2 regions of the Arthrobacter sp. NPDC058097 genome follow, and region 2 is predicted to be linked to the other one. Evidence: predicted binding sites of a transcription regulator. Region 2 holds the regulator's gene; the other holds the start of a gene.
What was found. The regulator HrcA, encoded in region 2, represses chaperone genes, less so after heat shock. The targets are predictions, from matches to a motif close to TTNGCACTCGNNNNNNNCGAGTGCNAA.
Positions count from the first base shown of each region.

Region 1: a site for HrcA is predicted at 3,620-3,646, ahead of groES (co-chaperone GroES). Genes of this name have one in related genera too.

Region 1 is NZ_JBHVSZ010000002.1:91,718-106,090, forward strand. It holds gene ACFVTE_RS04345 (glycoside hydrolase family 3 N-terminal domain-containing protein) at 1-1,023, shown strand, start outside; gene ACFVTE_RS04350 (shikimate 5-dehydrogenase) at 1,053-1,880, shown strand; gene ACFVTE_RS04355 (SAM-dependent methyltransferase) at 1,898-3,127, opposite strand; gene ACFVTE_RS04360 (hypothetical protein) at 3,183-3,584, shown strand; gene groES (co-chaperone GroES) at 3,802-4,095, shown strand; gene groL (chaperonin GroEL) at 4,181-5,791, shown strand; gene ACFVTE_RS04375 (DUF389 domain-containing protein) at 5,924-6,880, opposite strand; gene ACFVTE_RS04380 (acyltransferase family protein) at 7,098-9,167, shown strand; gene guaB (IMP dehydrogenase) at 9,429-10,940, shown strand; gene ACFVTE_RS04390 (ABC transporter ATP-binding protein) at 11,038-12,951, shown strand; gene ACFVTE_RS04395 (hypothetical protein) at 12,869-13,552, opposite strand; gene ACFVTE_RS04400 (GuaB3 family IMP dehydrogenase-related protein) at 13,584-14,373, shown strand, end outside.
Region 2 is NZ_JBHVSZ010000007.1:64,756-74,321, reverse strand. It holds gene lepA (translation elongation factor 4) at 1-1,720, shown strand, start outside; gene hemW (radical SAM family heme chaperone HemW) at 1,757-2,986, shown strand; gene ACFVTE_RS13340 (DUF4870 domain-containing protein) at 3,092-3,511, opposite strand; gene ACFVTE_RS13335 (DUF3097 domain-containing protein) at 3,654-4,508, opposite strand; gene hrcA (heat-inducible transcriptional repressor HrcA) at 4,721-5,734, shown strand; gene dnaJ (molecular chaperone DnaJ) at 5,793-6,917, shown strand; gene ACFVTE_RS13320 (16S rRNA (uracil(1498)-N(3))-methyltransferase) at 6,920-7,690, shown strand; gene ACFVTE_RS13315 (GerMN domain-containing protein) at 7,750-8,658, opposite strand; gene ACFVTE_RS13310 (PhoH family protein) at 9,011-9,566, shown strand, end outside.

The DNA of each region.
Region 1 (14,373 bases), on a different contig from region 2:
GGCCCCGCCGATCCAACGATCGGTGCCCGGTCCCTGTCCGCCGACCCCCGGGCCGCGGCGTCCCTCAGTGCCGGCTTCGCCAAAGGCATGCTCGCCGGTGGGGTGCTGCCCACCGTCAAGCACTTCCCCGGGCACGGTTCCGTGACCACCGATTCCCACAAGGGTCTGCCGGTCCAGAACGCGACCCTCGCTCAGCTGAAGGCGCGGGACTGGAAGCCGTTCCAGTCCGCGGTCAAGGCAGGCGCGCCCATGATCATGACTGGTCACATCGCGGCGAGGGCCCTCGAGCCCGGCGTCCCCGCGTCCCTCTCGAAGGCAACCTACAAGGCGCTCCGCGGCCTGGGCTTCAAGGGCGTGGCCGTCACAGACGGGCTGAACATGGGCGCGGTGGCCGGCCGTTACCCCCGCGGGTCAGCAGCACCCGCCGCGCTGGCAGCCGGGGCCGACCTGCTGCTGATGCCGGCGGACGCAGCCGCCGCCCATGCCGCCATCGTCAGTGCGGTCAGGGAGGGAAAGCTCCCGCTGTCGCGCCTGGAGGACGCGGCCCGCCGCGTGGTCACCATGATGATCTGGCGCGGACGGACGGCCCGGCCGAAGCCTCCGGCGGCGCCGGGAAGCGGCGAGGCCATGTCCGCGAAAGTCTCGGCCCGGGCCATCACCGTCGTGTCCGGCCGGTGCAAGGGCGCTTCCGTGCGCGGCTCCGTGCGCGTGACAGGGGGCTCGCCGGTGGACCGGGCCCGTTTTGCCGCTGCGGCCAAGGACGCGGGGATCACGGTGGGGTCAACGGGCCCAATGGTCAGCCTCATCGGCTACGGCGCCGGCCCTGCGAACGGCGATATTGCGGTGGCACTGGACGCACCGTGGTCCCTGGCACAGTCCGCCGCACCGACCAAGATCGCCCTCTACGGCCGGACGCCCGGAGCGTACAAGGCGCTGCTGGCTGTCCTGGCGGGGAAGGCCACCGCCCCCGGAAAGCTGCCGGCCGCCGTCGGGCCCTACCCTCCCGGCACCGGATGCAGGTAATAAAGGCCGTGCCGCCGTTTAATGGAGGGGTGCCGATTCTGAATAAAGACATGACCCTGTGCATCTCCCTCTCGGCCCGGCCGAGCAACAACGGGACCCGCTTCCACAACCACCTGTATGACCAGCTGGGCCTGAACTGGATCTACAAGGCCTTCGCGCCCACCGACCTCGCCCAGGCGATCGCGGGTGTCCGGGGTTTGGGGATCCGGGGCTGCGCCGTCTCCATGCCCTACAAGGAGGACGTGATCGCCCTGGTGGACGCCATGGACCCGTCCGCCAAGGCCATCGACTCCGTCAACACCATCGTCAACGACGGCGGCCGGCTCACCGCGTACAACACGGACTACACGGCGATTGAGCAGCTGCTGCAGCGCAATGCCGTACCTGCAGAGTCATCGGTGCTGCTCAAGGGTGCGGGCGGCATGGCCAAGGCGACGGCCGCGGCGCTGCGCGACGCCGGGTTCAAGGACGTGACCATCATCGCCCGCAACGAAGCAGCCGGCCGGGCGCTCGCAGACCTCTACGGCTTCGGCTGGCGCGCGGAGCTCGGCACCGGCCCCGAGGCCACAGCGGACATGGTCATCAACGTCACGCCCGTCGGAATGGCCGGGGGACCGGAGGCCGATGCGCTGTCCTTCCCTGCCGAAACCATCGACGCCGCCAAGGTGGTCTTCGACGTGGTTGCCCTGCCGGCCGAGACGCCGCTCATCAAGGCTGCGCGGGAAGCCGGCAAGCAGGTCATCACCGGCGCCGAAGTGGCCACCATCCAGGCTCTGGAGCAGTTCGTGCTGTACACGGGCATCCGTCCCACCGACGACCAGGTCCGGGACGCCGAGGCGTTCGTCCGCGCCCAGTAGGCAGTACGGCCCGGCAGCTATACAGGCTCCACGGAGACAGCCACTCTTTCTTCCCCGATCCGGGTGAGGACCAGGGTGGCTGTCTTCTTGCCCGCAGCCTTGCCTGCTGCCTTGCCCCCGGGCAGCAGCTGCTTGCGCAGCTCCTCCGGGGTGACGGACATGCCGCGCTTCTTGATGTCCAGAACGCCGATGCCGTTCTCCCGGACCCAGGTTTTGAGCGCCTTGACGTTGAACGGCATGACCTCCAGGACCCGGTAAGCCCGGGCAAACGGGGTGTCCAGCAGCTCCGGGGCGCAGATGTAGGCGATGTGCTCGTCCACGAGGTGGCCGCCCAGGTCCAGGGCCAGGTCGGCCACGAGTCCCGCACGGATGACTGCGCCGTCCGGCTCGTACAGGAAACCCTCCACCGGCCCCACGGGGGCAACGGGCCCGCCGTCGAACTCCTCACCGCTGGTGAGTTCGGCGGCTCCCTCCGCGCCGATGACCAGGGCGGCCCGGCGGATCCCGGGCCTGGCCACGGCGTTGAACCACAGCGTGACCTCGGTGACGTCGCCGCCCACCGAGACCCACTGCGCCTCACAGCCGGCAGGCACCGAATCGTGCGGCATGCCCGGCCCCATTTTCACGCCGACGGCGCGCCCCGCGGCGGCCAGTGACTCCACGAACGACAGCGGGGGAGAGAACGCCTCGGGGTCCCAGATCCGCTTGGTGCCGGATGTGGTGGTGGTGCGCCGGGCAGGGTCCAGCCAGACGCCGGCGCCGTCCTCCAGCGCCACCGACGTAGCGTCCGAATGGACCACCGTGGCGTGCGGAAAGGGGATGAGGTTGATGGTGGCGCAGGCGGCCGTGGTCTCGTCGAGCTCCACGGCGGTCACGGCAATGTCCAGTGACGCCAGGGCCATGGCATCCGCGCCGAGCCCGCAGCCGAGGTCCGCAACGTGGCGGACGCCCGCCCGGGCAAAGCGCTGAGCATGCCGGGCTGCGACGTTGAGCCGGGTGGCCTGCTCCAGTCCGGCCTGGGTGAAGAGCATCTGCCGGGCAAACTCGCCGAACTTGGCCTCGGCCCGGGTCCGCAGCCGTGACTGCGTCAGGACGGCGGAGACGAGTTCGGGGGAGTGGCCGGCCTTGCGCAGGCTCGTGCTGAGGGCGAAGGACTCGTCCTCCCGGTAGGGTCCGAGCGAGGCCAGCAGCTCCCATCCTTCTTCCGTAAGGAGCGGGGCGATCTGGTCCTGCGGTGCGTCAGACATGGGATCAAGCCTAGTGGAGCCGCCGGCCCGGCCTCTTCCCGATAGGGTGGTCTGAATGGAATCCAGCGAAACGCCCACCCCCGGTCAGCCCGAAAGCTCCAACCCCGGCCCGGTGCAGCATAGCCGACTGGTCCGGTATGCACGCCCGGTGCTGATCGGCGGCGCCGTTATCGCCCTCGTCTGCCTTGTCCTGCTGGTGATCATCTTCCTGCTGGACTCCTTCAACGCCACCGTCTACTCGGTGGGCGGCAAGAACATCAGCGACGCCACCGAGGAAGCCCGGCAGATCCGCGACCTGTACCTGGGCGCGCGTGTTGGCGGCATCGTGGTGCTCATCGTGTCGGCCGTGATCGCGGCGGCGGCCGCCGTCGTGCTTGTCCGCGACCAGCGGAAAGCGGGGGACGGGGACGCCGACGGCGGCGAGGACCTGGGGTTTGACGACCTTGCCGGGCGCTGAACGAAAGGCCCGCCCGGGTTACGGCGGATGAAATTCTGGCACTCACCTTGACCGAGTGCTAACCCCTTACATAGAGTCATCATTAGCACTCTCCCTACGAGGGTGCTAACACACGAAGAACTGCCAGCCTGGCTGCTGCCGGCACCGCGACGACGGTCTGCCGCCAAGGCGCAACAGTTTTTATGTCCATGAATTTTGACGAAAAGGAGAGGTCCGAGTGTCGGTCTCTATTAAGCCTCTTGAGGATCGTATTGTTGTCCGCCCGCTCGAAGCCGAGCAGACCACGGCTTCCGGCCTGGTCATCCCGGACTCCGCACAGGAGAAGCCGCAGGAAGGCGAAGTTGTCGCAGTAGGCCCCGGCCGCTTCGAAGACGGCAACCGCGTACCGGTCGACGTAGCCGTTGGCGACGTCGTCATCTACTCCAAGTACGGCGGAACCGAAGTCAAGACCGGCGGCACCGAGTACCTCGTGCTCTCCGCCCGCGACGTTCTGGCGATCGTCGTCAAGTAACTCTTTGGATCCCCGTGCCGCTGCCCGCGTCTGATTTCATTCCGACCGGGCGGCTGCACGGGGTTCTGTCTTGAAAGGACAAACCATGGCAAAGCAGCTTGCGTTTAACGACGCTGCCCGCCGGTCGCTTGAAGCCGGCATCGACAAGCTCGCCAACACGGTCAAGGTGACCCTTGGTCCCCGCGGCCGCAACGTCGTGCTGGACAAGAAGTGGGGTGCCCCCACCATCACCAACGACGGCGTGACCATCGCCCGGGAAGTCGAGCTGGACGACCCGTACGAGAACCTTGGCGCCCAGCTGGCCAAGGAAGTCGCCACCAAGACGAACGACGTCGCCGGTGACGGCACCACCACCGCAACCGTGCTCGCCCAGGCACTGGTCAAGGAAGGCCTGCGCAACGTTGCCGCCGGCGCCGCTCCGGGCCAGATCAAGCGCGGCATCGAGGTCTCCGTCGAGGCCATCGCCGCCCGCCTGCTGGAGAACGCCCGTCCGGTCGAGGGCAGCCAGGTGGCCAACGTTGCCGCCATCTCCGCCCAGAGTGACGAGGTGGGCGAGCTGCTCGCGGAGGCATTCGGCAAGGTCGGCAAGGATGGTGTGATCACCATCGAGGAATCCTCCACCACACAGACCGAGCTGGCTCTGACCGAAGGCATGCAGTTCGACAAGGGCTACCTGTCCCCGTACTTCATCACCGACACCGAGCGCCAGGAAGCCGTCCTCGAGGACGCCCTCATCCTGATTAACCAGGGCAAGATCTCCTCCGTGCAGGAATTCCTGCCGCTGCTGGAGAAGGCGCTGCAGAGCTCCAAGCCGCTGTTCATCATCGCCGAGGACGTCGACGGCGAGGCCCTGTCCACGCTGATCGTCAACCGCATCCGCGGCACCCTGAACGTGGTTGCCGTCAAGGCTCCGGGCTTCGGCGACCGCCGCAAGGCCATGCTGCAGGACATCGCGACGCTGACCGGCGCCCAGGTTGTGTCCCCGGAACTGGGCCTGAGCCTGGACTCCGTGGGCCTCGAGGTGCTGGGTACCGCCCGCCGCATTACGGTGACCAAGGACAACACCACCATCGTCGACGGCGCCGGTTCGGCCGAGGACGTAGCGGCACGCGTTGCCCAGCTGCGTGCCGAGCTGACCCGCACCGATTCCGACTGGGACCGGGAAAAGCTGCAGGAACGCCTGGCCAAGCTGGCTGGCGGCATCGGCGTGATCAAGGTCGGCGCAGCCACCGAGGTTGAGCTGAAGGAAAAGAAGCACCGCATCGAGGATGCAGTGTCCTCCACCCGCGCCGCCCTCGAAGAAGGCATCGTGGCCGGCGGCGGTTCCGCCCTGATCCACGCGCTGAAGGCACTCGACGAGGACCCGGCCGTCACGGCACTCGAAGGTGACGCGGCCGCCGCCGTCGGCATCGTCCGCCGTGCACTGGTCCAGCCGCTGCGCTGGATCGCCCAGAACGCCGGCCACGACGGCTACGTTGTGACCGCCCGGGTCGCCGAGCAGGACAACAACCACGGCTTCAACGCCAAGTCCGGCGAGTACGAGGACCTGATCGCCGCTGGCGTCATTGATCCCGTCAAGGTCACCCGTGCAGCACTGCGCAACGCGGCTTCCATCGCCGCGCTGGTGCTCACCACCGAAACCCTCGTGGCTGAAAAGCCCGCCGAGGAAGACGAGCACGCAGGCCACAGCCACTAGGCTGCAGCCCGCTCCGCGGTGTCAAAGGGAGGCCCGTCCAGCTGCTGCTGGCCGGGCCTCCCTTGCGTTTCCCTGGCCCCTGTTTCCCGGGCCACCGGGCCACCTGGCCCGTGGCGTGTGGGGGGGCTTGCGCTAGCGCCGGGCGCGAAGGGCCTGCCGCCGCAGCCGGTGCGCGTCGCCGTCGGGAAGCCGTTTGGTGACCAGCCGGTAAAAGTACAGGACCGCGACGGCGGCGGCCACGATGCCGCCCAGGTTCACCAGCAGCTGCAGGGCTGACCCGGCCGCCTTGGTGACTTCGCCAAGGACCAGCGCCACGGCTACGAAGCCGGCAGCGGGCACGGTGGTCACGGAAATGAAGACGCCGATCAGGGCGGCCGAGCGTCCGCTGATGACCGAAAGCATTCCGGCGGCTCCGGCGAGGACGGCCACGATCAGCGAGAACGGTCCAGGGTGGTAGATGAACTCGGCCGCCGAGGCCCGGTCCAGCACGTCCCGCGGAAAGAGGCCCAGCGGCAGCGCCAGCCAGGTGATCAGGGCTGTGATCAGCATTGCTGCGGGGAAGCCGACGCCCAGGGCAACCGCCGCGCGCCCGCCGAGCCTCCAGTTTCGGCGCACCACGGCAACCGCCAGTGCAGCGAGCGGTCCGAACTCGGGTCCCACGGCCATGGCCCCGACGATGGCAATGGTGGAGTCCGTGACGATGCCGATCGCTGCGAGCAGGGTGGCCAGCACAAGGAACGACAGGAGGGTCCAGCTAAGCCGGGACTCCTCACCGGTCTGCCGCGACACCTCGTCCCAGATGACGGTGTCGGCGCCTTCTCCGGGGGCGGCCTCCTCGGCCTTGTCTGCCCGGTCGGACAGAACCAGGTCCGGGGCTGTCAGGGCAATGGAACCCACGCTCCCAACGTTTAGGGCGCGGAGCTTCTCCATCAGCTCCTCCACCGATTCCCGGGCAACGTGCACCAGGAGCACGTCGCCTTTGGGAAGGATCGAGGCACCTGCGTGCAGTGCAACCTCGGCCGTGCCAGCCTGCTGCTGGCACAGGTCCGCCACGAGTGTGGTCAGTTCTGCCGGTACGCAAATCCGCATCTGGACGATCACCTGACACTCCAATCCACGCACCAAATTCCCCTAGGCACCGACTCTATAGTGCCCAGAAAACCGGAATCCTCCCTGTTGAGAGGCCGGTCACACCCGGCGCGTTGGATTCGTCCCGAATGTCACGAATCGGTAACATAGGTGCTTTGTGCTGCCGTTTGAGGGGTTATCTGTGCCAGAAGCGAGATCGACGGACCCGCTGAAAAGCATGCCGCGCGAGGAGCGGGCCGGAAAAGAAAACCATGAGCCGAGGGCTGCCCGCCTGAAGGCCAAGCCGGGCTACCGCCCCGAGGTCCAGGGCCTCCGCGCCCTGGCAGTGCTCATGGTGGTCACCTACCACGTCTGGCTTGGCCGGGTTTCCGGCGGCGTGGACATCTTCCTCCTCATCTCCGCGTTCCTCCTGACCATGTCCTTCGTCCGCAAGGTGGAGAAGGGCACGCCGCTGCGCCTCGTGAGCCACTGGCTGCACCTCTTCAAGCGGCTGATCCCGGCCGCCGTCGTCGTGATCCTCGGTGTGCTGGCCGGAACCTGGCTGGTCCTGCCGCAGAGCCGCTGGCCCGACGTCCTCAATGAGGCCTGGGCATCCCTGCTCTACGGGCAGAACTGGCTGCTGGCCAACACCGCGGTGGACTACTACGCACAGGACCACTCCGGAGCCAGCCCGCTCCAGCACTTCTGGTCGCTGTCCATCCAGGGCCAGGTCTTCATTCTTTGGCCCCTCATCTTCGCCGGCTCCGCGCTGGTGTGGCGGCTGCTGCGGCGCCGGCGGGACGTCAGCTACCGGACCGTCCTGATGGTTGCCTTCGGCGGCATCTTCACCGCTTCCCTGGTGTTCTCGATCGGCCAGACCGCCAGCAACCAGGCCTACGCCTACTTCGACACCCGGACCCGGCTGTGGGAGTTCGCGCTGGGGTCATTGCTGGCCCTGGCGCTGCCCTACCTGAAACCGGGCAAGGCGCTGCGCGTGGTCCTGGGCTGGGCCGGCCTGGCCGCCATGATTTCGTGCGGCCTGCTCCTCACCGTGGACCGGTCGTTCCCGGGCTTCATCGCGCTGTGGCCCACGCTGGCCGCGGCTGCCATCATCGTCGCCGGGCAAAGCGGCAGCCGGTTCGGCGTGGACCGCATCCTCTGCTCGAAACCCCTCGTGGCTTTGGGGGACAACTCCTACGCCCTGTACCTCTGGCACTGGCCGGTCCTGGTGCTGTCACTTGCGGCCACCGGCATCGAAAAGCCCAACCTGGTCCAGGGCCTGGCCATTGTGGCAGGTTCAGTGGTCCTGGCCGTGCTGACCACCCGCTTCGTCGAGAAGCCCCTGCGCGAATGGCACTGGCCGCAGCTGCGCGCCTGGCGCACCGCCGTCGTAATTGTTGCCTGCGGCGCCCTGCTGGCCGGTCCGGTCGCGCTGTGGCAGACCAGGCTGAACGCCGAGGAGGCGGCGGCAGCGGCGCAGCCGCGCGAGCTGACTCCCGGAGCCGCCGCGCTGGCGCCGGAAAACGCCGGCAAGCCGACGCCGGAAGCCACCGTGATCCCGGCCCCGGCCGCCATGAAAAACGAGTGGGCGGACATCGACGGGCTGTGCACCGACCAGAACGTCCCCAGCGACCCGCTGCTCAACGGCTGCCTGCAGAACAGCAAGCCGGACAAGGTCACCAAGCGGATCGTGGTACTGGGTGACTCCCACGCGCAGCAGTACATGGCCGCGCTCGGCCCCATCGCCAGGGACCATGGCTGGGAGGTGGTCACCCTCCTGAAGGGCAACTGCCGGTTCGGCGCCGAATCCCCGGAACGCGACGCCGACTGCAACGCGTTCAACAAGGCCAGCGCCGCGTACGTCATGGAGCACAAGCCGGACGCGGTGTTCACCGTGGCGTCACTCACGCACAAGGAAGCCCCGTTCGAAACCGAGGTGCCCGGCTACCTGGAGGGCATCAAGCCGTTCACCGACGCCGGGATCGACGTGGTGGGCGTCCGGGACAACCCCCGCTTCGCCATCAACATGCCCGAGTGCGTCCAGAAGTACGGCACCGCCGCGCCGGAGTGCAACCCGCCGCTGGGTGAGTCCCTGGCCGCCAGGTCCCCGCTGGATGCGTACCGGGGCAAGGTGGACGGGCTGCGCCTGATGGACATGAGCGACTTCATCTGCGCGGACGGCATCTGCCCGGCCGTGGTGGGCAACGTCTACGTCTACAAGGACGACAACCACCTCACCAAGACCTACGTCCAGTCCATGATTCCGATGTTCGAGAAGCGGCTCCTGGCGTCCACGGGGTGGAAATAGGGGCCCACGCTCGCGGGGTTCCCTGGCCGAGCTTGCGAGGTTAGGTAGCGAGTGGGGAGTGCCGTTGCTCACAATGCCGGCATGGAATATGGCGATGGCCGCCAAGGTTCTAGTATTAATTCAATTCCTCCAGAACCACCTCCTGGCCCCGCTTTAACCAGCACAGGGCCAACCCTGCACAGGCCAGTCCCGTAATGACGGGCTGGTCATCGGCTGCAACCCCTACCCGTGAACCTGTAAACCAAGGTAAGAGGCGCACTCATGACCCAGCCCGAGCACGACCCCTTCGGCTTCATCGGCCTGACGTACGACGACGTCCTGCTGCTTCCCGGCCACACCGACGTGATCCCCTCCGAGGCCGACACATCGTCCCGGATCTCCAAGCGCATCTCCGTCCAGACGCCGCTGCTTTCCGCAGCCATGGACACCGTCACCGAATCCCGGATGGCCATCGCCATGGCCCGCCAGGGCGGCCTCGGCGTGGTCCACCGCAACCTCGCGATCGACGACCAGGCCGACCAGGTGGACCGCGTCAAGCGCAGCGAGTCGGGCATGATCACCAACCCGCTCACCATCGGCCCCGAGGCCACGCTGCAGGAACTCGATGAGCTGTGCGCCCGTTACCGCGTCTCCGGCCTTCCCGTGGTCGACGACGGCAACCGCCTCCTCGGCATCGTCACCAACCGCGACACCCGCTTCGTGCCGGAGTCCGACTTCCCGATCCGCCTGGTCAGCGACGTCATGACCAAGATGCCGCTGGTCACCGGCCACGTCGGCATCAGCCGCGAAGAGGCCTCGCACAAGCTGGCCACGAACAAGATCGAGAAGCTCCCGCTGGTGGACGAGCAGGGGCGCCTGAAGGGCCTCATCACCACCAAGGACTTCACCAAGGCCGAGCAGTACCCGCTGGCCACCAAGGACGACGAGGGCCGGCTGCGCGTCGGTGCCGCCATCGGCTTCTTCGGTGACGGCTGGGAACGCGCCATGAAGCTCATCGACGCCGGCGTTGACGCCCTCTTCGTGGACACCGCGAACGGCCACTCGCAGGGCGTGCTGGACATGATCCGCCGCCTGAAGTCCGATCCGGTTGCCGCGCACGTGGACATCATCGGCGGCCAGGCTGCCACCCGCGAAGGCGCCCAGGCGCTGATCGACGCCGGTGCCGACGGCATCAAGGTAGGCGTCGGCCCGGGCTCCATCTGCACCACCCGCGTGGTGGCCGGTGTGGGTGTTCCGCAGATCACCGCCATCTACGAATCGGCCAAGGCAGCCATTCCGGCCGGCGTTCCGCTGATCGCCGACGGCGGCCTGCAGTACTCGGGCGACATCGGCAAGGCGTTGGTCGCCGGAGCCGACACCGTGATGCTCGGCTCCCTGCTGGCCGGCTGCGACGAATCCCCGGGCGAGCTGATCTTCGTCAACGGCAAGCAGTTCAAGAGCTACCGCGGCATGGGCTCCCTCGGCGCCATGCAGTCGCGCGGCAAGAACACGTCCTACTCCAAGGACCGCTACTTCCAGGCCGACGTCTCCGGCGATGACAAGCTCATCCCCGAGGGCATCGAGGGCCGCGTGGCTTACCGCGGCCCGCTGGCCTCGGTGGCCTACCAGCTGGTGGGCGGCCTGCGCCAGACGATGTTCTACACGGGCGCTCCGACCGTTGCCGAGCTGAAGGCCCGCGGCAAGTTCGTCCGGATCACCCCCGCCGGCCTGAAGGAATCGCACCCGCACGACATCCAGATGACGGTCGAGGCGCCGAACTACGGTTCACGCTAACCGGGTACCGCCGACGGGCCGCTGGGTAGCCTCCCAGCGGCCCGTCGTCGTTTGCGCCGCCTCAGACGTGCCGGTGCGCCGGGACTAGGCTGGAGCCATGTCCCAACCACGCCACCCCGCCGAACTGAACCCGAAACGGGAGCCCCAGCGGCGGCTGGCACTGAAGCCCTATGCCCGCGCCGTGGCCCAGGTGCTGCGCGTCAGTTTCCGTGCGTCCCCGGGCGCCGTGCTCATGAAGGTGGCCGGTTCGCTGATCTCGGCGGTGCTGCCGCTGGTCACCACGTACTTCGCCGGCCTGACCACCACGGCGCTGGCGGCCGCCTACAGCGGGGATGCAGCCGCCGGACAGCAGGCCATCGTCTACGTCATCATCACCGCCGCGCTGGGCCTGTTCTGGGGCGCCTTCGGCAGCCTTGACCGCTACATCCAGCAGGTCATGAGCTTTCGGGTCGGCGCCATCGTGGGCGACCTGATGTACGAGCGGTTCCTGGCGCTGGATTTCTGGCGGTACGACGACAAGGAAACGGTAGACCTCTACGACCGCGCCAAGCGGTTCTCCGATTCCTATGCCAGGGTCCTGGACCGGATCGCGGCCATCTTCACCCAGCTGGTGTCGGTGATCCTGGCCATCGGCGCGTTGCTGCTGGTGAGCTGGTGGATCGCGGTGATCGTGCTGGTCGCGATCGTTCCCAGCGTCTACCTGCAGTTCAAGCTGTCCCGCGAGCAGATCGCGCACTGGAACACGCAAGTGGATTCGCGGCGGCAGCGGCGCATGATCGAGACCAATCTGCTCCGCCCGCAGCACATCGCGGAAATGCGCCTGTACGGGATCGTCGGGTACCTGATGGACCTTCGCTCCCGGCTCCGCGACGCCGACGAGAAGCGCCGGCTGGATTTCCAGAAGCGGTACATGCCCAAGCAGCTGGCCGCCGACGCCCTGCAGTACGCCGCCGAGGTCGTGTCGCTGATCTGGGTGGTGGGCCAGATCATCGCCCGGGCCCAGCCCGTGGGGCAGTTCCTCTACGTCCAGCAGATCGTTAGCCGGGCGCTGTCCACGGCGAACAGCCTGGTCTCCTCGCTCAGCTCCATCGACGAGGACCTCGCCAACCTCAAGGACTACGAGCTGTTCATGGCGCTGCCCGTACATTCCAGCCACGCACCGCCGCTGCTGGAGGCGCCCAGGACGGTTGAGCTGCGGGACATCCGCTTCACCTATACCGGCAGTGACATCGAAGTCATCCGGGGTATCAGCATGACCATCCGCGAAGGCCAGCACATCGCCATCGTGGGGGAGAACGGGGCCGGGAAGTCCACGCTGATCCGCATCCTGGCCGGGCTTTACCGCCCGGACTCCGGCCAGGTGATGCTCGACGGCGTGGACCTCGCCGCCGTCGACGTCACCTCCTGGCACCGCCACCTGGCGGTGCTGAGCCAGGAGTTCCTCAAATACGAGTTCGCCACCGCGGCGGAAAACATCCTCTTCGGCGACGTCGACTCGCCCCGCGACGACGGGCGGATCAGCCGGGCGGCCTCGGACGCCGAGGCACTGGAGTTCATCAACAGGCTGCCCAACGGCCTGGACAACCACGTCAGCAACTGGATGGAGGATCCGCGCGGCCGCAAGGGGAGCGGGCTGAGCGGCGGGCAGTGGCAGCGGCTGGCCATGGCGCGGAACTTCTACCGGAACGCTTCCTTCATGGTCATGGACGAGCCCACTTCAGCCATCGACGCGCTGGCAGAGCACCGCATCTTCACCCGGCTGTTCGCAGAACGCAGCAGCACCATCATCGCCATCAGCCACCGGCTCGCCACGATCGAGAAGGCGGACATCGTGTACATGCTCGAGGACGGCCGGATCGTGGAGCAGGGCACGCACCGGGAACTGGTGGCCCTCCGCGGCCGCTACTTCCGGATGTTCGAGTCCCAGCTCAGCGTCCCCACCAGCCCCCTAACCTCGCACGCTCGGCCAGGGAACCCTGCTGGCGTGGGCCCAGAGGCCGGGGGGATCTGACCTCCACCACGGTGGTCCGGACCCGGGCGAGGCTGGGCCGCGGCGGAACGCTGCTGAACCCAAAAGTCACCGGTGGCCTGATAGCGGACAGGGTCCCGGCATCCTCACCCTCCCAGCTGACGACGGCGGAGCTGACGTGATGCAGGTCGCTCACCCCGTAATATTCGCACCTGCCGTTCCCCGCCGTGCCGAAGGTCCGGGTTCCGGCGCCGGCTGCAGCCACGAGCGGGCTGACCGCGGTGAGCCAGCGGGTGTGCACGGCAACCGGCCGGGGCACAGCACGCAGCAGTGCCCCAAGGAGTGCCCTGCCGCCGATGCCCGCCCGGATTGCCAGGGGACCGGCGTCGACCGTCAGCGACTGCCCGTTCAGGACCGCTGCGACGTCCAGGACGCGGACCTCCTCGAAGCCGTAGGTGTCCGCAATGAATCCAGCCACGTCGTCCCTCGGAGCCAGCAGTGTCCGCCGCCCTGACGGTAGTTGGACCATCACGTCCGCGAAGGGACCGAAGGGCGATTCCTGCCAGATCCCCACCACGGCGCGCAGGCCGGAAGCGGTTCCCATGCCTGCTATGTGGCCGTCGAAGACCCACCGCCTGCCCATCCCGCCACTTTAGCTGGGATAACCTAGAGCAGTGACTTACGAGATTGAGATTGGCCGTGGCAAGCGTGGGCGTCGTGCCTACTCCCTGGACGACATTGCGATCGTCCCCAACCGTCGCACCCGTGACCCCAAGGACGTCTCCGTCTCGTGGCAGATCGATGCCTACAAGTTCGACATGCCTGTCATCGCGGCACCCATGGACTCGGCCATGTCCCCGGCGACGGCCATCACGCTCGGCAAGCTCGGCGGCCTGGGCGTCCTGGACCTCGAGGGCCTCTGGACCCGGTACGAGGACCCGCAGCCTGTGCTGGACGAGATCGGCGCGCTCGCGGACGAAACCAACAGCCCGGCCGTCACCCGGCGGATGCAGGAGCTCTACCAGGCACCCATCCAGCCCGAACTGATCACGTCCCGGCTGGCCGAGATCCGCGCCGCCGGCATCACCGTGGCCGGCTCCCTGACCCCGCAGCGCACCCAGGAACACTACAAGACCGTGGTGGCTGCCGGCGTCGACATCTTTGTGATCCGCGGGACCACGGTTTCCGCAGAGCACGTCTCCAAGGACCACGAGCCGCTGAACCTCAAGCAGTTCATCTACGAACTCGACGTCCCCGTCATCGTGGGCGGTGCCGCCGGCTACACGCCCGCCCTGCACCTCATGCGCACCGGCGCGGCCGGCGTCCTGGTCGGTTTCGGCGGCGGTGCCACCACCACCACGCGCCGCGCCCTGGGCATCCACTCGCCCATGGCCTCCGCCATCTCCGACGTCGCCGCCGCCCGCCGCGACTACATGGACGAGTCCGGCGGACGCTACGTCCACG
Region 2 (9,566 bases):
CGTGCAGTCCCGCGACATGAAGGCCCAGTATCTGGACCGCATGGATATCGAGCGGGAGCGCGGCATCACCATCAAATCCCAGGCTGTCCGCATGCCGTGGGAGCTCGATGGCGTGAGCTACGCCCTGAACATGATCGACACGCCGGGCCACGTGGACTTCACCTATGAGGTGTCCCGGTCGCTCGCCGCCTGCGAAGGCGCAGTGCTGCTCGTGGACGCCGCACAGGGCATCGAGGCCCAAACGCTGGCCAACCTGTACCTGGCGATGGAAAACGATCTCACCATCATCCCGGTCCTGAACAAGATCGACCTGCCGGCCGCGCAGCCTGAGAAGTACGCCGCCGAACTGGCCAGCCTGATCGGCGGCGATCCCGAAGACGTCCTGCTGGTCTCCGGCAAGACCGGCGTGGGCGTCGAGGCCCTCCTGGACAAGATCGTCCGCGACCTGCCCGCGCCCGTCGGCGACCCCGACGCGCCTGCCCGGGCCATGATTTTTGACTCCGTCTATGACACGTACCGCGGCGTGGTCACTTATGTCCGCGTGGTGGACGGCATGCTGCACCCGCGTGAGCGCATCCAGATGATGTCCACCAAGGCCAGCCACGAACTGCTGGAAATCGGCGTCAGCTCCCCGGAGCCCATACCGTCCAAGGGCCTGGGTGTCGGCGAGGTGGGCTACCTCATCACCGGTGTGAAGGACGTCCGCCAGTCCAAGGTGGGCGACACCGTCACCAACCTCGCCAAGCCCGCCGCGGAATCGCTGAGCGGCTACGCGGATCCCAAGCCCATGGTGTTCTCGGGCCTCTACCCGCTGGACGGCACCGACTACCCGGTGCTGCGCGACGCGCTGGACAAGCTCAAGCTGAACGACGCAGCCCTGATCTACGAACCGGAAACCTCCGCGGCCCTGGGTTTCGGCTTCCGCGTAGGCTTCCTCGGCCTGCTGCACCTGGAGATCGTCCGTGAACGCCTCGAACGCGAGTTCAACCTGGACCTGATCTCCACCGCGCCGAACGTGGTCTACGAGGTCACGCTCGAGGACAAGAACGTGGTCACGGTGACGAACCCCAGCGAGTTCCCCTCCGGCAAGATCAATGAGGTCCGCGAACCCATGGTGGCCGCGACCATCCTGGCCCCCAACGAGTTCGTCGGCGCCATCATGGAGCTCTGCCAGGGCCGCCGCGGCGTCATGCGCGGCATGGACTACCTGTCCGAGGACCGGGTCGAGCTGCGGTACTGGATGCCGCTGGCCGAAATCGTCTTTGACTTCTTCGACCTGCTCAAGTCCAAGACGCGCGGCTACGCCTCGCTGGACTGGAAGGCCGACGGCGAACAGGTCGCCGACCTGGTCAAGGTGGACATCCTGCTCCAGGGCGAACAGGTGGACGCCTTCAGTGCCATCACCCACAAGGACAAGGCTTACGCCTACGGCGTGATGATGACCGGCAAGCTGCGCGAACTCATCCCGCGCCAGCAGTTCGAGGTGCCCATCCAGGCGGCCATCGGCTCCCGGATCATCGCCCGCGAGTCCATCCGCGCCATCCGCAAGGACGTTCTTGCCAAGTGCTACGGCGGTGACATCTCCCGTAAGCGCAAACTGCTGGAAAAGCAGAAGGAAGGCAAGAAGCGCATGAAGATGGTGGGGCGCGTGGAAGTGCCGCAGGAAGCCTTCATCGCAGCCCTCACCACCGACGAATCCAAGGACAAGGCCAAGAAGTAGTGATGACCGTGGCCCGAATCTCCGGAGGCCGCACGCATGCCTAGCGTTCTTCCCCTGGGCGACCCCGCGCCGTCGGACGGCCTGCTGCCGCAGCAGGCGGCCGACGGTGCAGCCAGCCGGGCCTTCGGGCTGTACGTGCACATCCCGTTTTGCGCGGTGCGCTGCGGCTACTGCGACTTCAACACCTATACCGCAACCGAGCTCGGCGGCGGCGCGTCCCAGGACGCGTACGCCTCCACCGTCATCTCGGAAGTGGACTTTGCCGCGCGGGTCCTTGAGGAGTCTGGCCTGCCCGCCCGGAAACTGAGCACCGTGTTCTTCGGCGGCGGGACTCCTACGCTGCTGCCTGCAGAGGACCTGGCGCGGATCCTCCGCGCCGCCATCGACACCTGGGGGATCGAACCAGGCGCCGAGGTGACCACGGAGGCCAACCCGGACTCCGTCACGCCGGAATCCCTAAAGCTGCTGGCCGACGCCGGCTTCACCCGTGTGTCCTTCGGCATGCAGTCCGCCGTACCCCACGTGCTGAAGGTCCTCGACCGCACCCACACGCCGAGCCGCGTTCCGCTCGTGGTGCAGTGGGCGCGCGACGCCGGACTCGCCGTCAGCCTGGACCTCATCTACGGCACGCCCGGAGAATCCATGGAGGACTGGCGCTTTTCGCTTGAGACCGCCCTTTCCTACAAGCCGGACCACATCAGCGCCTACGCACTGATCATTGAGGACGGCACCAAGCTCGCCGCCCAGATCCGCCGCGGCGAAGTTCCGGAAATCGACGACGACGACCACGCCGACAAGTACGAGCTCGCCGACAGGATGATCAACGACGCCGGCCTGCACTGGTACGAGGTCAGCAACTGGTCCGCGACGCCGGAACAGGCCTGCCGCCACAACCTCGCCTACTGGCGCGGGGACGACTGGTGGGGCGTCGGCCCGGGCGCGCATTCGCACGTTGGCGGAGTGCGCTGGTGGAACGTCAAGCACCCCACCGCCTACGCCGGCCGGCTCGGCTCAGGTGTCTCGCCGGCGGCGGGGCGCGAAACGCTCGACGACGAAACCCGGGTTGTCGAAAAGGTCATGCTGGAGGCCCGGCTTTCCTCGGGGCTCGCAACGGCTGCCTTGGCGCCGTCCGGCAGGAAGGCCGTTGCCGGCCTGATCGCCGACGGCCTCGTGGTGCCGGAGGATGCCTTCCGGGGCCGCCTCGTCCTTACGCTGAAGGGCCGCCTGCTGGCGGACGCCGTGGTCCGCAGGCTCCTGCCGGACTAGTTCCGGCGACAGACAAACAACGCGGGGTCACTTTCAGCCCAATATCCCTACCGGATTGGGCTGAAACTGACCTCGCGTTGTTTTTTGCCTGCCTGATCCGGCCGGTTACTTGATCCAGCGCAGGTTGTACTGGTAGCGGTGCGGCTGGCCCTTGTTGACGTGGACGCCGGCGGACACCGCGAAGCAGGTCAGCGCAATCCAGATGAGTGTGGCCACGACCGCGAACAGGTTGCCGACGACCGGAAGCAGCACCAGCAGATTGGCTACGAAGGCCGCAATGGTGGGCGGCAGGGTGAAGTTGAGGGCTTCCTTGGACTCCTGCGCGGTGAACGGGCCGCGGTCGCGGAAGATGAGGTAGATCAGCAGCGCCGGAACGCAGCCGAGGATGCCGCCGAAGTGCGCCAGGGTGGCCCACTGCCGGTCCTCGCTGGCCGTCAGCGGAAGCGCATTGGCCGGAACGCCATGGTACTGGGGCAGGTCCTGGCCGGACTGTGTGTCCCTGCGGTCGCGAGCGTCTTCTGCCACGGTGTCTTCCTTTAGCTTGCGTTGGTGCGTTGGTGCGTTGGTGCTTTGATACGGCGCCGGGCCCGCGGTGCGGTGACGCCGTACCAAGGATACCGGGCTGTACGGGCAATCGCGGGCCGAACGCCGAATCGCCGGGCCGACGCTACGGAACTGTAAGGAAATCGATGACCTCTTCCACCCGGCCCAGCAGGGCGGGCTCAAGGTCAGCGTAGGTGCGCACGGCGCCGAGGAGTTTCTGCCAGCCGAGGCCAATGTCCTCCTTGGTCTCATGCGGCCAGCCGAAGGCGGTGAGGATCCCGGTCTTCCAGTCCGTGCCGCGCGGCACCACCGGCCACTGTGGAATGCCGAGCACCGACGGCCGGATCGCCTGCCAGACGTCGACGTACGGGTGGCCGACGATCAGCACGTTCCCGGTGGCGCCGGGGGATGCCATCACGGCGTCGGCGATCCTGGATTCCTTGGAATCGGGGACCAGGTGGTCCACCAGGACACCCAGCCTGCGGCCGGGACCGGGGCGGAAGGAGGCAACGGCTGCTGCCAGGTCATCGATGCCATGAAGAGGTTCGACGACGATGCCCTCCACGCGGAGGTCGTCGCCCCAGACCTTTTCCACGAGTTCGGCGTCATGCTTGCCTTCGACCCAGATCCGGCTGGCCTTGGCCACCTGTGCCCGCTGCCCTTCCACCCGCACCGAGCCCGACGCCGTCCGGTTGGCCGTGCCCTGCCCGGCGGGCTTCGCCTTGGGGGCAGGGGGCATCAGGCGGATCGGCTGGCCTTCGAGGAGGAAGCCGAAGCCCAGTTTGAAGGACCGGGACTTTCCGCGGCGGTCCTCAAGCGCCACCACGTGCATGCCGCCGGACTTCTCCACCCGTGTCACCGCGCCCACCCAGCCGGACTGGACGTCCTCGAGCACCATGCCGCGCTCCACCGGCACCTCCGGCAGGCTGTTCTTGGCGGGCGCTGCCATCTCCTGCGGGCCCCAGGTCTGATACTGCATTCGTTCACCGCTCTGCACTAGGAAGGAGCCGCTCCGGCCGCGGTCATGCCGCCGGGGGACAGGCGCCCGGAATTTCGCCCGGAGCGGTACCAATGCTAACAACGCGGCGAGTCATATTAGACTTGTTAGCACTTAGGCATGTCGAGTGCTAACCACAGCGCCGGCGGGCAGGATTAACGCCCGGCGCGGTCAAGGCCAAAAGGAGGTGGACTGTGAGCGAACCACGCAGGCTTGAGGTGCTGCGCGCCATCGTGGAGGACTATGTCCATTCCCGCGAGCCCGTCGGCTCCAAGGCCCTGGTGGAACGGCACCATCTGGGCGTATCCAGCGCCACCATCCGAAACGACATGGCGGCCCTGGAGGACGAGGGCCTCATCACTGCGCCGCATACCAGCGCAGGCAGGATTCCCACGGACAAGGGCTACCGCCTGTTCGTCGACCAGATTTCCGCCGTCAAGCCGTTGTCCCCGGCTGAGAAGCGCGCCATTCAGACCCTCCTCGAGGGGTCGGAGGACCTTGACGACGTCCTGGACCGCACGGCCCGGCTCCTGTCCCAGCTGACCAACCAGGTCGCCGTCGTGCAGTACCCGCACCTGAGCCGCGCCGTGGTGCGGCACATCGAATTCGTGCTGCTGGCGCCGCGGAAGGTGCTGATAGTCCTCATCGCCGACTCCGGCAAAGTTGACCAGCGCGTGGTCGACGCCGGGCAGGATCTGTCAGACGACACGCTCGCCGCCCTGCGCACCCGGTTCCTGACCGGTGTGGCCGGAACGCCGGTGGCCATCCTGCCCCAGCATCTGGCCGCTGTCGTGGCCGGCTGCACGCCGGCCGAACGCCCCGTTGCCATGGCCCTGGGCAAGGGACTGGAAGGTCTCGCCCACAACAGCCGGGAGGACCGGATGGTGCTCGCAGGAACGGCCAACCTGGCGCGGTCCAACGTGGACTTCCCGCTCAGCATCGGGCCCGTGCTGGAAGCGCTCGAGGAACAGGTGGTGATGCTGCGGCTCCTGAGCGACATGGCGCAGGACCCGCGCGGCGTGGCCGTCAGCATCGGCCGTGAAAACCCCTACGACGGGCTGGCCGAGGCGTCGGTGGTGGCCACCGGCTACGGCCCCGACGCCACCGCCAAGGTGGGCATCCTCGGCCCCACCCGGATGGACTATCCCACCACCATGGCCGCCGTCCGCGCGGTGGCCCGCTACCTTTCGAGGATTCTGGGCCCGTGACCGCACGCCCCGGACATCCTTTGACCCCAGGCAGAACAACCAGGAAGAGATACGAACTTTGAGCAGCCACTACGACGTTCTTGGAGTCTCCCCGGAAGCCACCGGCGAGGAGATCAAAAAGGCCTACCGCAAGCTGGCCCGCTCGCTTCACCCGGACGTCAATCCCGGGGAAGACGCCGCTGAACGGTTCAAGGCCGTCACCCACGCCTATGAGGTGCTGTCCGATCCCCAGAAGCGCAGGGTCTACGACACCACCGGCAACGAGAACGGGACCGACAACGGCTTCGGCGGCGGCTACGCCGGCCAGGGCTTCGCGTTCCAGGACATCTTTGACACCTTCTTCGGTGCCGGCGGAACCTCCGGGCCCGCGTCCCGCGTCCGCCGCGGCCAGGACGCGCTCATCAGCGTCCGGATCGACCTGCGCGATGCCGTCTTCGGCGTCAACAAGAAGCTGGAAGTGGACACAGCCGTCACCTGCCCCACCTGTGAAGGCTCCTGCTGCCGCGAAGGCAGCCACCCCGAACGCTGCGACATCTGCGGCGGCAGCGGCCAGGTGCAGCGGGCGGTCCGTTCCATCCTCGGTCAGGTCATGACCGCGGCCCCCTGCGGTTCCTGCGAAGGCTTCGGCACGGTCATCAAGGACCCCTGCAACGAATGCAGCGGCCAGGGCCGCATCCGCAGCCGCCGTTCCCTGACCATCAAGGTCCCGGCCGGTGTGGCCACCGGAACACGGATCCAGCTCTCCGGCCAGGGTGAGGCCGGCCCCGCGGGCGGCCCGTCCGGCGACCTCTACGTGGAAATCCGGGTCAACAACGACCCCACCTACATCCGCGAGGGCGACGACCTCCACGCCACCCTGAACATCCCCATGACCGCCGCTGCCCTCGGCACGGAACTGAGCCTGGAGACCTTCGACGGCAAGCAGGAGATCGACGTCAAGGCGGGCACGCAGTCCGGCGAGATCATCACCCTGCGCGGACTCGGGGTCACCCACCTGCGAGGCTACGGCCGCGGCGACCTCAAGGTCCACCTGCAGGTGGAAACACCGTCCAAGCTCGACCCCGCCCAGGAGGACCTGCTCCGGCAACTGGCAAAGCTCCGCGGCGAGCAGTTCTCCGAGGGCAAGCTCGCAGCGAGCGGCGGCGTCTTCGCCAAGCTGCGGGACCGCCTCGGTAACCTGTAGCGGTGAGCAACCCCGTATTCTTCACGCCGGCCGGCGCGCTGGACAGCACAGCACCCGGCTCGGTGTTCGTCCTCGACGGCGCCGAGGCCCGCCATGCGGTGACCGTCAAGCGCCTGGCCGTCGGGGAACAGGTGGACATTGCCGACGGCGCGGGGAAACGCATCACTGGCACCGTGACGGATGCTGCCGCGGCCGAACTGACGGTCGAATGCACGTCCGTCAGCCTTGAACCGCGGCCGGACGTGCGCCTTGTGCTCGTGCAGGCTCTCGCCAAGGGCGACCGGGACGAGCTGGCGATCGAAACCGCCACCGAGCTGGGGATCGACGCCGTGATCCCCTGGCAGTCGGAACGCTCCATCGTCAGGTGGAAGGGTGAGCGGGCAGCGAAGGCACACGGGAAATGGCAGTCCGCCGTGACGGCGGCCGCCAAGCAGGCGCGCCGCGCCTGGATCCCCGAGGTGCGGCCCGCCGTCGACACCCAGGCCCTGGCCAGGGAAGTGGCGGAAGCAGGCCTCGCCGTGATCCTGCACGAAGACGCTGTTACGCCGCTGCGGCGGGTTCTTGGCAGGTGGTCCGAGGAGCGCCAGGACGCGGCCGGAGCCGTCGAAATTTTCCTGATTGTTGGTCCGGAAGGGGGCATCAGCCCCCGCGAGGTCACCCGGCTGTGCAGCGCCGGGGCCGTGACGGCACTGTTGGGACCGCACGTGCTGCGGTCGTCGACTGCGGGACCGGCCGGCGTCGTGGTTGCCAGCGACGTCCTGGGCCGCTGGTAGGTTCAGCGCACTTTTAGTGGGCGGGGACCGGTAGCCAGCCAACCTGGCGGTCGGTGATGCTAGCGGACGGCGAACCCGCGCGAGTCCACGTTGAGTTCGTCCTCGGGCTTGCCGGGGTCGAGCTGGGAAACCCGTACCTCATAGTTCCCGGGCGCGAGGTTCACCGTGATGCCGAAGATCCCGGAGGCGCCGGGATCAGCCGCGGCCCTGGCTTCCCCGGTCAGGTAGCTCTCCTTGTCGCCGTTGTCCTGGACTTTGAGGATGCGCCAGTGGAGCTTGCCGTTGGGGACGGTGCTGCGCCCGGAGATCTTGACCCGGCCGTCGCCGACTTCGGTGCCTTCCTGCGGATCAATGATCCACACCGGCGCCACCATTCCGGCGCTGCGGGACGTGGGGGCACCGAGCTTGACGTGCTTGAACGCCAGATAGTCCGTGTGCCCGTCCACCAGGATGACCACTTCGATTTGCTGGCCTGCGTCAATCAGGCCCGAGCTGGCACCGGCGGCGGTAGCGGTGTACACCAGCTGCTGGATGGCCCGCTGGGCCATGTCCGCGTCGAGGTTGCTGTTGAAGGCATCCGCGGAAACGTCCACGGTGATGACGTTGGTGCCCGAGATCGACGTCGCGAGGTTCTTGGGGTTCTGCCACGGCGTGAAGTAGTCGGGATCCAGCGGCGTCTCGGACATCATGGCGCGCAGGGCCCGGGTGATCGGGTTCTCGTCGTCAGGAACGTCGCGGAACTCGCGGTACAGGAAGACGTTGCTGTTGCTCCGCCCGATCCAGTAGACCGGCGCCTTGTTGGACGACTGCGTTGTCTCCAGCGGGGCGCTGGTGGTGGGGACGCCGTCCGTGCCGGCGGCCCGGCGCGAGGAGGACGTCGGGGAGTTCGCGGACGTCACCGAGGGATCGGGATCGGCGATGCACCCGGACAGCAGCAGGGCAGCCGGAAGCAGCGCGGACAGCAGCACGGAGCGCGTCCTCGGTACTTTCCGGCCCGGAGTTCCTGGCTGACTGATGCTGGCGATCCCTTCGAATGAGCAGTTGTGTGCGGGCACGCCGGACCGTTGCCGGCGAGCTCCTTTTCCAGCATTACACGAGACATTGCGGCGCTGGGTGCCTTTCGCGGCAGGCGGCCGAACTGCAACGGGAACGATATGAGGCCGATACAAAGTTGATACCTAATTGCGGGAACGCGTTACGGAAATGCGGTCCGCCGTGACCTTCCGGGACGGCAGGCCGGGGCGTGCGCTGGCGTAAGATGTAAGGACGCAAACGAGTTATTCCGAACTGGAGGGAACCTAAGGCCTGAGGGCCGTCACCATGACTGAATCAGCAAACGGAAAGCGCCGCCTCAACACGGGGGACCGAACCACGGGCGAATTCCCCCATACTCTCCCCGGTGTCCGGACGGAGGTGGTCATCTTCGATAACTCTGATCAGATGGTGCAGTCGCTGGGAAGCCACGACGAGGCCCTCCGCTTTATCGAGGACCAGTTCCCGGCCGTCAGTTTCCACGTCCGCGGCAATGAACTCTCCATCAACGGACCCGCCGCCGACGTTCCGCGGATCATGCGCCTGCTTCACGAGGTCCGCGGTCTCGTGGCCCGCGGCACCGTTATTACGCCGGCGGTTCTCCAGCAGCTGGTCTCGCTGCTCCGCAGCCAGTCGCTGCAGAATCCGGTGGAGGTGCTGACGCACGACATCCTGTCCAGCCGCGGCAAGACCATCAGGCCCAAGACGCTGAACCAGAAGAACTACGTGGACGCCATCGACGCGAACACGGTGATCTTCGGAATCGGCCCGGCCGGTACCGGCAAGACCTACCTCGCGGTGGCCAAGGCGGTGCAGGCGCTGCAGCAGAAGGAAGTCAGCCGGA